DNA from 4 places in the Nonomuraea sp. KM88 genome. Region 3 is predicted to be linked to each of the others. Evidence: riboswitches for the same ligand, from Rfam matches in the RefSeq annotation. Region 3 holds a riboswitch; each other region holds the start of a gene.

Region 1 (2,190 bases), on a different contig from region 3:
CATGTGGATGCGGTTCAACCCGCTGATCCGCCTCATCGCCGCCGACGAGCGGTTCGGCGACATCCGGTCGGTGCAGGCCAGTTTCGGCTTCGCCATGCCGTACGATCCGGCGCACCGGCTGTGGGCCCCGGAGCTGGGCGGGGGCTCGCTGCTCGACCTGGGGGTCTACCCGTTCGGCCTGGCCCAGCTGCTTCTGGGCATGCCCACCGGCCTGCGCATGACGGGCTCCCTGGCGCCGAGCGGGGTTGACGCGGAGGCGGGCGGGGTGTTGCTCTATCCCGGCGGCAGGCGGGCTTTCGTGGAAACCTCCTTGCTGGGGAATTACCCGAACCAGGCCTGTGTTGTAGGTACGCGGATGCGGGCGGACATCCACGCGCCGTTCTGGGCGCCGGAGCGGATCGTCCTCACCGGGCCTTCCATGGAGCCGGAAGAGCATGTGCTCGATCCGGCCGACAACGGATACGCCGGTGAGCTCCGCGAGGTCCGCGCCGCCACGGCCGAGGGCAGGACCGAATCCCCGATCATGCCCCTTGACGAATCCCTTGCCATGTCAGGGCTTCTGGCCGACGCTCGCCGGCAACTCGCCTAGCTGGGCCTTTATGCAGTTGTAATCCTCTTGCCTCATGTATTACCTTGTGGGGCATCTTACGGCATACGTCCGGTTTGTCCGGCTATGTCTGACCATCGCACGATAGATCACAGGATCGTCCTGTGACCGCTGAATCCGCATCACGCGGAACCGGGGACCCAAGTCCTTTGGGGTGAATCGGCACTCCGGTGCCGTAGGGCAGCTTCCACGCCCGAACCCGTCAGCTAACCCGGTAAGCGGCATGGAAGCAAGGAGTTACCCCCTCGATGGCCACGTTCCGTCTTACCGCAATCCCCAAGCGAACCATCACCTGCGCCGCGCTCGGCGCCAGCGTCCTCGCCTCGGCCCTCGGCGTCAACGTCGCCGCGGCCAACGCCGACACCCCGCCCGCGGACAAGCCGGCCGCCGTCTCCCCGGTGACCGACTCCAAGAAGCGCGCGGTCAAGGAGACCACGGTCAACGTGACCGCCTCCCAGGTCCTGGACTTCGCCAAGTCCCAGGTCGGCACCTCCGAGAACGCCGCCGGCGGCGGCACCCCGTACCAGAAGTGGTACGCCGACTCGCAGCGCGCCGCCGAGACCATCGCCCGCGACGGCGGCAACCGGGCCGCGTACCTGAACGCCGCCTGGTGCTCGATGTTCGTCTCCTGGGTCGGCGAGCAGACCGGCGCCCGCCCGCAGATCGGCTGGGACGCCTACACCGTCACCCACGCCAAGTGGTTCGCCGCCAACGACCGCTTCGGCACCAAGGCCAAGCCCGGCGCCGTGGTGTTCTTCTCCTGGGACGGCGGCAAGAAGATCACCGACATCCAGCACGTCGGCTTCGTCGTGAAGGACAACGGCGACGGCACCATCTCCACGATCGAAGGCAACACCGGCAACGGCAAGGTCGAGGAGCGGACCCGTCCGAAGTCCCAGGTCGTCGGCTACGGCTACCCCGAGTACGCCGCCTGACCCCGATCACCGCGAGCGAGCGCGCGTCCCGTGCGGAACGCGCGCTCGCTCGCGTTTCCGCCCGGCCACCCGGGCGGCCGGCGGCCTAACCGTCCGCCGCCGCCCGCTGGATGGCGTGCAACTCGGCGTAGCGGCCCTGGCGGGCCATGAGCTCGCCGTGAGCGCCCTGCTCGGCGATCCGCCCGCCGTCCAGCACCACGATCAGGTCGGCCATGCGCACCGTCGGGAAGCGGTGGGTGATGAGCAGGGTGATGGCGGCGCGGTGGCGGCGGGCGGCCTGCGCGTACCGGGCGAAGACGGCGCTCTCGGCGGGAGCGTCCAGGGAGGCGGTCGGCTCGTCCAGCACGAGCAGCAGCGGCTCCTCCCGCATCGACGCGCGCGCCAGGGCCAGGCTCTGCCACTGCCCGCCGGACAGCGTCACGCCGCCCTCGAAGCTGTCGCCCAGCTCGGTGTCCAGGCCCCTGGGCAGATCGGACACCGCGTCCGCGGCGCCGGCCCGCGCCAGCGCCTGCTCCACGGCGGGGCGGTCGTCCATACGGGGCAGGTCGCCGATGCCGACGGTCTCGGCGGCGGTGAGCTCGAACGGCACCCAGTCCTGGAACACGGCGCTGATCCTGCGCCGCCAGCGCACGGCCGGAACGTCCCGCA
Region 2 (2,190 bases), on a different contig from region 3:
TGCCCGGGGGCACGCTGCTCGACGTCGCGTGCGGCACCGGGCTGGTGAGCAGGGAACTGGCCGGGCGTGGCCTGCGGGTGCTCGGCGTGGACGCCTCCGCCGGCATGGCGCGGGTCGCCGCGCGGCGCGTGCACGTGGTCCTGGGTGACGGCTGCGCGTTACCCGTACGCGACGGGTCGGTCGACGCGGTCACCACGATCTGGCTGCTGCACCTGCTCGACGACGCCCGCCCGGTGATCGCCGAGGCCGCGCGCGTGGTGCGGCCGGGCGGGGTGTACGTCACGACGGTGGACAAGCGCGCCGCCCACGGGCCTGGAGGGCGGCGGCGTCCCTCCGACGGCCGGGAACTGGTCGTGGCGGAGGCGGTCCGGCACGGTCTGCGCCAGGCCGGCGAGACCACGTTCGTGGGTCACGGGCAGGGGCGGGACGGGCCGGACCCGGTGTTCCGGCTGCTGGCGTTCACCCGCGACGGGTGACAGGGCGGAGTCGGTTTCGCATCGAAAGCGACGCCGTGCGAAGCTGTGGTTGTCCCCAACACCATGGAGGTCCTCATGGCGGAATCACCGGAGCCGGAAGTCAGCGAAACTCCCGAGGACGAGATGAAGCGCAAGTTCCGCGAAGCACTGGAGCGCAAGCGCAACCAGCACGCGGGCTCCGGCGCTGGTGGCAGGGGCGTCGACCCATCGAAGATTCACGGGGCGCACGGCCCGGCTGCGAGTAAGAGATCGTTCAGGCGCAAGAGCGGCGGCTGAGCCGGAAGGACCGAGGGGGTACGGCATGCCGTACCCCCTTTCGTATTCCCGCGCAAGGTAGATCTTTGCCCGGTTCATGGCGAATCGTTTGCGTATGTCCGATTCGCTGCTAGAGTTGCCGCCATTACCAGCCGGTGACCTGGCCCTTACCCAAGAGAGGGCCTCCGGCTGGCGCCGAATCCCGACTCGATCGGGAACCGGGGACCCACCTCACTGGGGTGAATCCGGCCCGTGCCGGTAGGGCATCTCCACGCCCGAACCCGTCAGCTAACCCGGTAGGTGTGATGGAGAGGACAGAACGCATGTATGACCGCAGCGTATCCCCGAATCGCGTAGCGCCGGCCGCCGCCTGAGCGGCCCCCCTTCCCCCCTTTCTTTCCCTCGCCCGATGTAGTCGCTCGGGCGTGCCGCAGCGCCGTGCCCTCTTGCCGGCGTGCCTCCCCCTCGTCCCCTCGCGAAGGACTTCACACTTTCATGTCTCCCCGTTTTGGCCTGCGTTCCCTTGCCCTGCTCACCGCCTCCGCCGTCGGCTCGATGAGCGTCGTCTGCACCGCGGCACACGCCGATCCCGGCGCCGAGGAGAAGGCCCTGTACAAGGGCTCCACCACGGCGTCGTACTTCTGGGACGACGGCTCGGGCAGGGCGGGCGACACCGGCCTGCCCGCCAGCGGCAAGCCGATGCAGAAAGGCATGGCCGCCAGCCCGAGCTGGCCGCTGCTGACCGAGGGGTACGTGATCTACAAGGGCAAGAAGATGCCCTTCTTCGTCGGGGACAGAGGGCCCGGGGAGCCCTCCAGCCGCGGCATCATGCTGGATCTCGACGCCAAGACGTTCGCCGACCTGACTGGCGGCACCTTCAACCCTCGCTCGCTGATGGTCAACGGCAACGGCGGCAAGGGGCACATCAAGATCGACTATGTCATCACCAAGTGGGGTGACGGTCTGGGCAAGAAGGGTCGGCCGGTGCCCTTCTCGACCGGCGCCTACGCCCGGCGGGGCTGACTTTACGAACGCGGCGCCAGAATGACATTCTGGTCACCGTGACCCTCCGCGTAGCCGCGAACGGCATCGACATCGCCTACGAGAGCATCGGTTCCCCCGACGGGCGGCCCCTGCTCCTCATCATGGGGCTCGGCGCGCAGCTCACCCACTGGGACGACGGGTTCTGCGAGCTCCTGGTGGAACAGGGGCACCACGTCGTCCGGTTCGACAACCGCGACGCGGGCCTGTCGACCCACCTCCACGACCAGGGCGCTCCCACGACGGGGGCGCCTTCGGCGTACCTGCTGGACGACCTGGCCGACGACACCGCGGGCTTCATGGACGCCATCGGCTGGCCGGCCGCCCACGTGGTCGGCGCGTCCATGGGCGGGATGATCGCCCAGTCCCTGGCCATCCGGCATCCGGCACGGGTGCTGACCCTGACCTCGATCATGTC
Region 3 (2,190 bases):
CGTGGGTGAGGACGACGTCCTTGCCGGTGGAGGTGAGCCTGCCGAACGACTCGGGGACGACGATCACCCGCCCGCCGTCGGCCACCGCCGCCAGCCCGTCGAGTCGCTCCACGCCGGCCAGCCGGGCCGCGTCCTGCGCGGAGCCGGGAACGATGACCACGGGCCGCACCGGGCGGCCGAGCACGGCCGTGACCCGCAGCCCCGCCGAGTCGGCGCGGCGGGCGAGTTCGCTGAGCGTGCCGGGTGCGGCGCGGTGGCCGGTGACGAGGGAACGTGTCCCGCGGGCGGTGACCTGGCCGTCCGGCCACAGGTCACGGGCGTGCGCGGGGAAGACGGGCGATCCGGGGGCGGGCGCGTCGGCGGCGAGGCCGAGGAGGAGGAGCGCGGCCAGCGCGGCTCGTCGGCTCACCTGCTCGGACACGCTGCCGATCGTAGTGGGCCCGACTAGGGCCGGCCCCCTACGAGGGGCCGCCGACGAGGGGCCGCCGACGAGGGGCCGCCGACGAGCGTGAGGACGGGCTGCCACGGGAGCCCGCCCGGGCTCCGGAAGGTCTCCCGGGCCCGGGCGGGGCCTCATCAGAGGCCGGGACGGACCGCGCCGACGAACGACGACCTGCGCCATCCGCCCAGCTTGTCGATGCGCACCCGTTCGCCTGTCCGCGGCGAATGGATCATCTTGCCCTTGCCGACGTACATGCCCACGTGGCCGAGCCCGTTGAAGAACATGAGGTCCCCGGGCTTGAGGTTGCGCCAGGAGACCTTGTTCCTGATGCCGGCGAACTGGCTGCTCGCCACGCGCGGGAGTTTCACCCCGGCCTTCTTCCAGGCGTACTGGACGAGGCCGGAGCAGTCGAACGAACCAGGGCCTGTGGCGCCGTAACGGTACGGGTCACCGATCTGGTTCTTGGCCACGGCGATGGCCTTGCCGGCCTTCACCTTCTGCCGAGCGATCTTTGCCCGCTTGCGAGCGGCCTTGGCCGACTTCGCGGTGGTGGCAGCGGTGGCCGCCCTCACCGAGGAGACGCCGGCCGTGTCGCTCCTCGTCGCCGCCTGAGCCGTGGGGGCGTGGAGGACCAGACCTCCGGCCGTCACGGTCATCGTGAGCACGACGCCAGGCAGGGCAAGGCGGGACAGACGGGGGTTGTGCAGGGAGGTAGACAGGATTTCTCCTTGGGTCTTCCACGAACGCCTACCGGGTTAGCTGTCGGATTCGGGCCTGGAAGTCGCCCTACGGCGCGATGGCGCGCCGATTCACCCCTGATCCCTGGGGAACTGGGATCGCTGGGTCCCCGGTTCCGTGCCTCCTGACTGCACGGATTCGGCAGGTCATCGCCCGTGTCATGGGGATATCGCGGCGATGACCAGCGGATCTTCATCTGTCTTCACATCGGGAGGGACCGATGCGGGTTCACGGCGCCATGGCTTGTGCACCGCGACGACGCCAGAAGCTACGCGGAACGGTCAAGGATCAGCAAAAGCCGAGTCAGGCTGTAAAGATCGACTAAGGCCTCAGTAAACTCCCGAACCCCTGTTGGAACAGGGGGCGTCGTTACCAAAAAGTGACCCTGCTCACATTCGCGAAACATCCGTCTTGTCAGGGGTCAGATGTCGCGTTTGTCACATTCCGCCTCGTATGATCTCGACCCAAGGTGATCAAGAGAGTGCGGAACGTGATCGCGGACCGCCCGCACGACGGCAACGATGGTGCGTCGTAGAAGGAGGGACGGAATTACGGGCGGACGGCGCCCACGAGGCTGCGGCCGTAGGCGGAGAGGCTGACGACCTTGACCACGTCGCCCGTCTGCGGCGCATGGACGATCTTCCCGTTGCCCGCATAGATGCTGACGTGCCCCAGACCCTCGCTGAAGATGAGATCACCGGGCTGGAGCGCGTTCAGCGACACCTTGCGGCTGGCGCCCCACGCCCACTGCGCCCACGTCGTCCTCGGCAAGGACACGCCCGCGGCCCGCCATGACGCCTGCGTCAGCCCCGAGCAGTCGTAGCCGCCCGGCCCCGTCCCGCCGAACACGTACGGCTTGCCGACCTGCGCGAACGCGAACCGCAGCACCGCCGCGGCGTTCCCCGACGCCGGTCCCGTGTACGCGATGCCGGTGCTGTTCGGGTCACCGGTCTTGTAGGCGCCCAGCTTCTTCAGGAGCTTCTTCTGCTTGGCGATCAGGCCGAGGATCT
Region 4 (2,190 bases), on a different contig from region 3:
CGCCGGCGAAGCGCTGCTGGCGCCCACCGTGACCCGCCGGCTCATCGCCGACGTGCTGCGACGCTCCCATCCCGCTCCGGCCACACGTGACCTCGGCCACATCACCCAGCGCGAGCGAGAGGTGCTCACCCTCGTCGGCACGGGCATGTCCAACTCCGAGATCGCCGAGCACCTGCACCTCACCGTCGGCACGGTCAAGACCCACATCGGCCGCCTCCTGGCGAAACTGCACGCCCGCGACCGGGCCCAGCTCGTCATCGCCGCCTACGACGGCGGGCTCGTCAACCCGTCGACGCGGTGATCGCCGAACCGACCTGCCCTCAGTTCATCGAGATGTGCACGTGGTCGTAGTGGTTCTCGGTGATGCTGCCCCGGTTGGACATCGTGCTCCAACCCGAGCCGTGGTTGATGCGCTGCTTCCAGATGACGTACTTGACGCCCAGCCTGCTCTTGTTCTTGATGGCCCACTCCGCGATGCGGTCGCCCAGGGCGGCGTTGGCGGCGGAGGGCATCGAGCCGCCCGTGCTCATCATGAAGTCGCAGGCCCGGCCCAGGGGGTGTTCGCCGCTGGAGCCCGAGCGGAAGCAGCCGACGGTGAAGGGCAGCGCGAAGTTCTTGCCGATCTGCTCCTTCATCAGCCGCGTGCGCGGCGTGATGTTGTCGGAGCCGGACGGGAGTTCGGGTGCCCAGCCGCCGTCTGACCTGCGGTTGGTGCCGAACGGCACCAGGTCCTGGAGCTTCTTCTCGATGTCGTCGATGACGTCCTCGGCCTCGTCGCGCTGACCGGCCACCTCGGCCGCGTCCTTGCGGATCTTGTCGGCGAGCTCGACGGCCTGCGCGGAGGCCTTCTTCTTCTCGTCGCGCGCCCTGGCCACGCCCTGCACGAACGCCTGCTGCTCGGCGGTGACCTGATTGAGCACCGCGGCGCCGCCGCTGTTCTCCGGCAACATGAATACGGGCACTCCGGGGTTGCCGTTCTGGTAGCGCAGGCGGGCTATCTCGGCGACCCGCTTCTCGGCCGTCGTCAGCGCCTCTTCGGCGGTGGCCAGCCGGGCCTTGGCCGCCTTGGCGGACTTCTGCGCCTTGGCCAGCTCGACGCGCTTGAGGTTGTAGGCCTCGATCAGCTTGTCGACCTTCTTGTTGAGCTGCTTGAGCTGCGCGCGCAGCTCCGACTCCTTGGGTTTGGGGGCCGTGGACGCCGCGGACGCCGGGGCCGCCGAAACGACGACGGCGGCGGCGGTGATGAGACCGATGGCAAGACTCGCGGGGGACGAAGCCGCCACGTAGGTGTTCCTCTCCCTCTGCCGGCCGGGTTAGCTGACGGGTTCGGGTATGGGAGCTGCGTATCCCTACCACGGATGTGGATTCACCCCAGGTGCGATGGGTCCCCGGCTCCCGGGCAACTCGCCCAGGATTAGGCGGTGCAACGGCTGTTACGGCCGATGCATAAGGGGATATTAGTGGTAGATCACGAGACATGCGACCTTAAGTAGAAATCTATTCTTGATCTACTTGTGATCGGAGCATGCGCGCGGCCTCTTCCGGCAGCACGTCGTTGACGAACGAGCCCATCGCGGACTCCGAGCCCGCCAGATACTTGAGCTTGTTGGGCGCCCGCCGGATGCTGAAGAGCTCCAGATGCAGGTACGCGAGCTCGCGGTCCCGCCGCACCGGGGCCTGGTGCCAGGCCGAGATGTACGGCATCACGACCCCGAACAGCCCGTCGAAGGCCCGCAGCACCGAGGTGTAGAGCGGGGCGAACGCCGCACGCTCCTCCTCCGTGAGCGCCGCCAGGTCCGGCACCTGCCGGTGCGGATACACGTGCACCTCGTACGGCCAGCGCGCGGCCGCGGGCACGAACGCCGTCCACAGCTCGTTGCCGGCCACCACCCGTGTCCCGGCGGCACGTTCGGCGGCCAGCACATCGGCGAACAGGTTGCCCGGGCCCTGGTAGCGGGCCGCGGCGCCGAGCTGGAGTTTCGTTCTGGGCGTGACGTACGGGTAGGCGTAGATCTGGCCATGCGGATGCGCCAGCGTGATGCCGATCTCCTCGCCCCGGTTCTCGAAGCAGAACACCTGCTCCACGCCCTCGATCCCGGACAATTCGGCCGTACGGTCGGCCCACGCCTCCATGACCAGCCGCACCTGGGCGTCGGAGAGCTTCGAGAAGGATGACGAGTGATCCGAGGT

The links. Region 3 has a riboswitch for cyclic di-AMP ahead of ACTWPV_RS12360 (C40 family peptidase). Riboswitches for the same ligand answer to the same signal wherever they lie in the genome.
Region 1: it holds a riboswitch for cyclic di-AMP, as region 3 does, so the genes downstream of both, ACTWPV_RS35355 (CHAP domain-containing protein) here and ACTWPV_RS12360 (C40 family peptidase) in region 3, are expected to answer to the same signal.
Region 2: it holds a riboswitch for cyclic di-AMP, as region 3 does, so the genes downstream of both, ACTWPV_RS35875 (hypothetical protein) here and ACTWPV_RS12360 (C40 family peptidase) in region 3, are expected to answer to the same signal.
Region 4: it holds a riboswitch for cyclic di-AMP, as region 3 does, so the genes downstream of both, ACTWPV_RS48635 (coiled-coil domain-containing protein) here and ACTWPV_RS12360 (C40 family peptidase) in region 3, are expected to answer to the same signal.

The regions. Positions count from the first base shown of each region.
Region 1 covers NZ_JBQQCC010000014.1:286,934-289,123, forward strand. The annotation lists gene ACTWPV_RS35350 (Gfo/Idh/MocA family protein) at 1-589, shown strand, start outside; cyclic di-AMP (ydaO/yuaA leader) riboswitch at 707-843, shown strand; gene ACTWPV_RS35355 (CHAP domain-containing protein) at 856-1,542, shown strand; gene ACTWPV_RS35360 (ABC transporter ATP-binding protein) at 1,628-2,190, opposite strand, start outside.
Region 2 covers NZ_JBQQCC010000015.1:120,160-122,349, forward strand. The annotation lists gene ACTWPV_RS35865 (class I SAM-dependent methyltransferase) at 1-476, shown strand, start outside; gene ACTWPV_RS35870 (DUF5302 domain-containing protein) at 552-752, shown strand; cyclic di-AMP (ydaO/yuaA leader) riboswitch at 915-1,049, shown strand; gene ACTWPV_RS35875 (hypothetical protein) at 1,227-1,754, shown strand; gene ACTWPV_RS35880 (alpha/beta fold hydrolase) at 1,793-2,190, shown strand, end outside.
Region 3 covers NZ_JBQQCC010000003.1:596,579-598,768, forward strand. The annotation lists gene ACTWPV_RS12355 (hypothetical protein) at 1-421, opposite strand, end outside; gene ACTWPV_RS12360 (C40 family peptidase) at 577-1,098, opposite strand; cyclic di-AMP (ydaO/yuaA leader) riboswitch at 1,172-1,334, opposite strand; gene ACTWPV_RS12365 (NlpC/P60 family protein) at 1,730-2,190, opposite strand, start outside.
Region 4 covers NZ_JBQQCC010000038.1:7,574-9,763, forward strand. The annotation lists gene ACTWPV_RS48630 (response regulator) at 1-301, shown strand, start outside; gene ACTWPV_RS48635 (coiled-coil domain-containing protein) at 321-1,283, opposite strand; cyclic di-AMP (ydaO/yuaA leader) riboswitch at 1,289-1,431, opposite strand; gene galT (galactose-1-phosphate uridylyltransferase) at 1,498-2,190, opposite strand, start outside.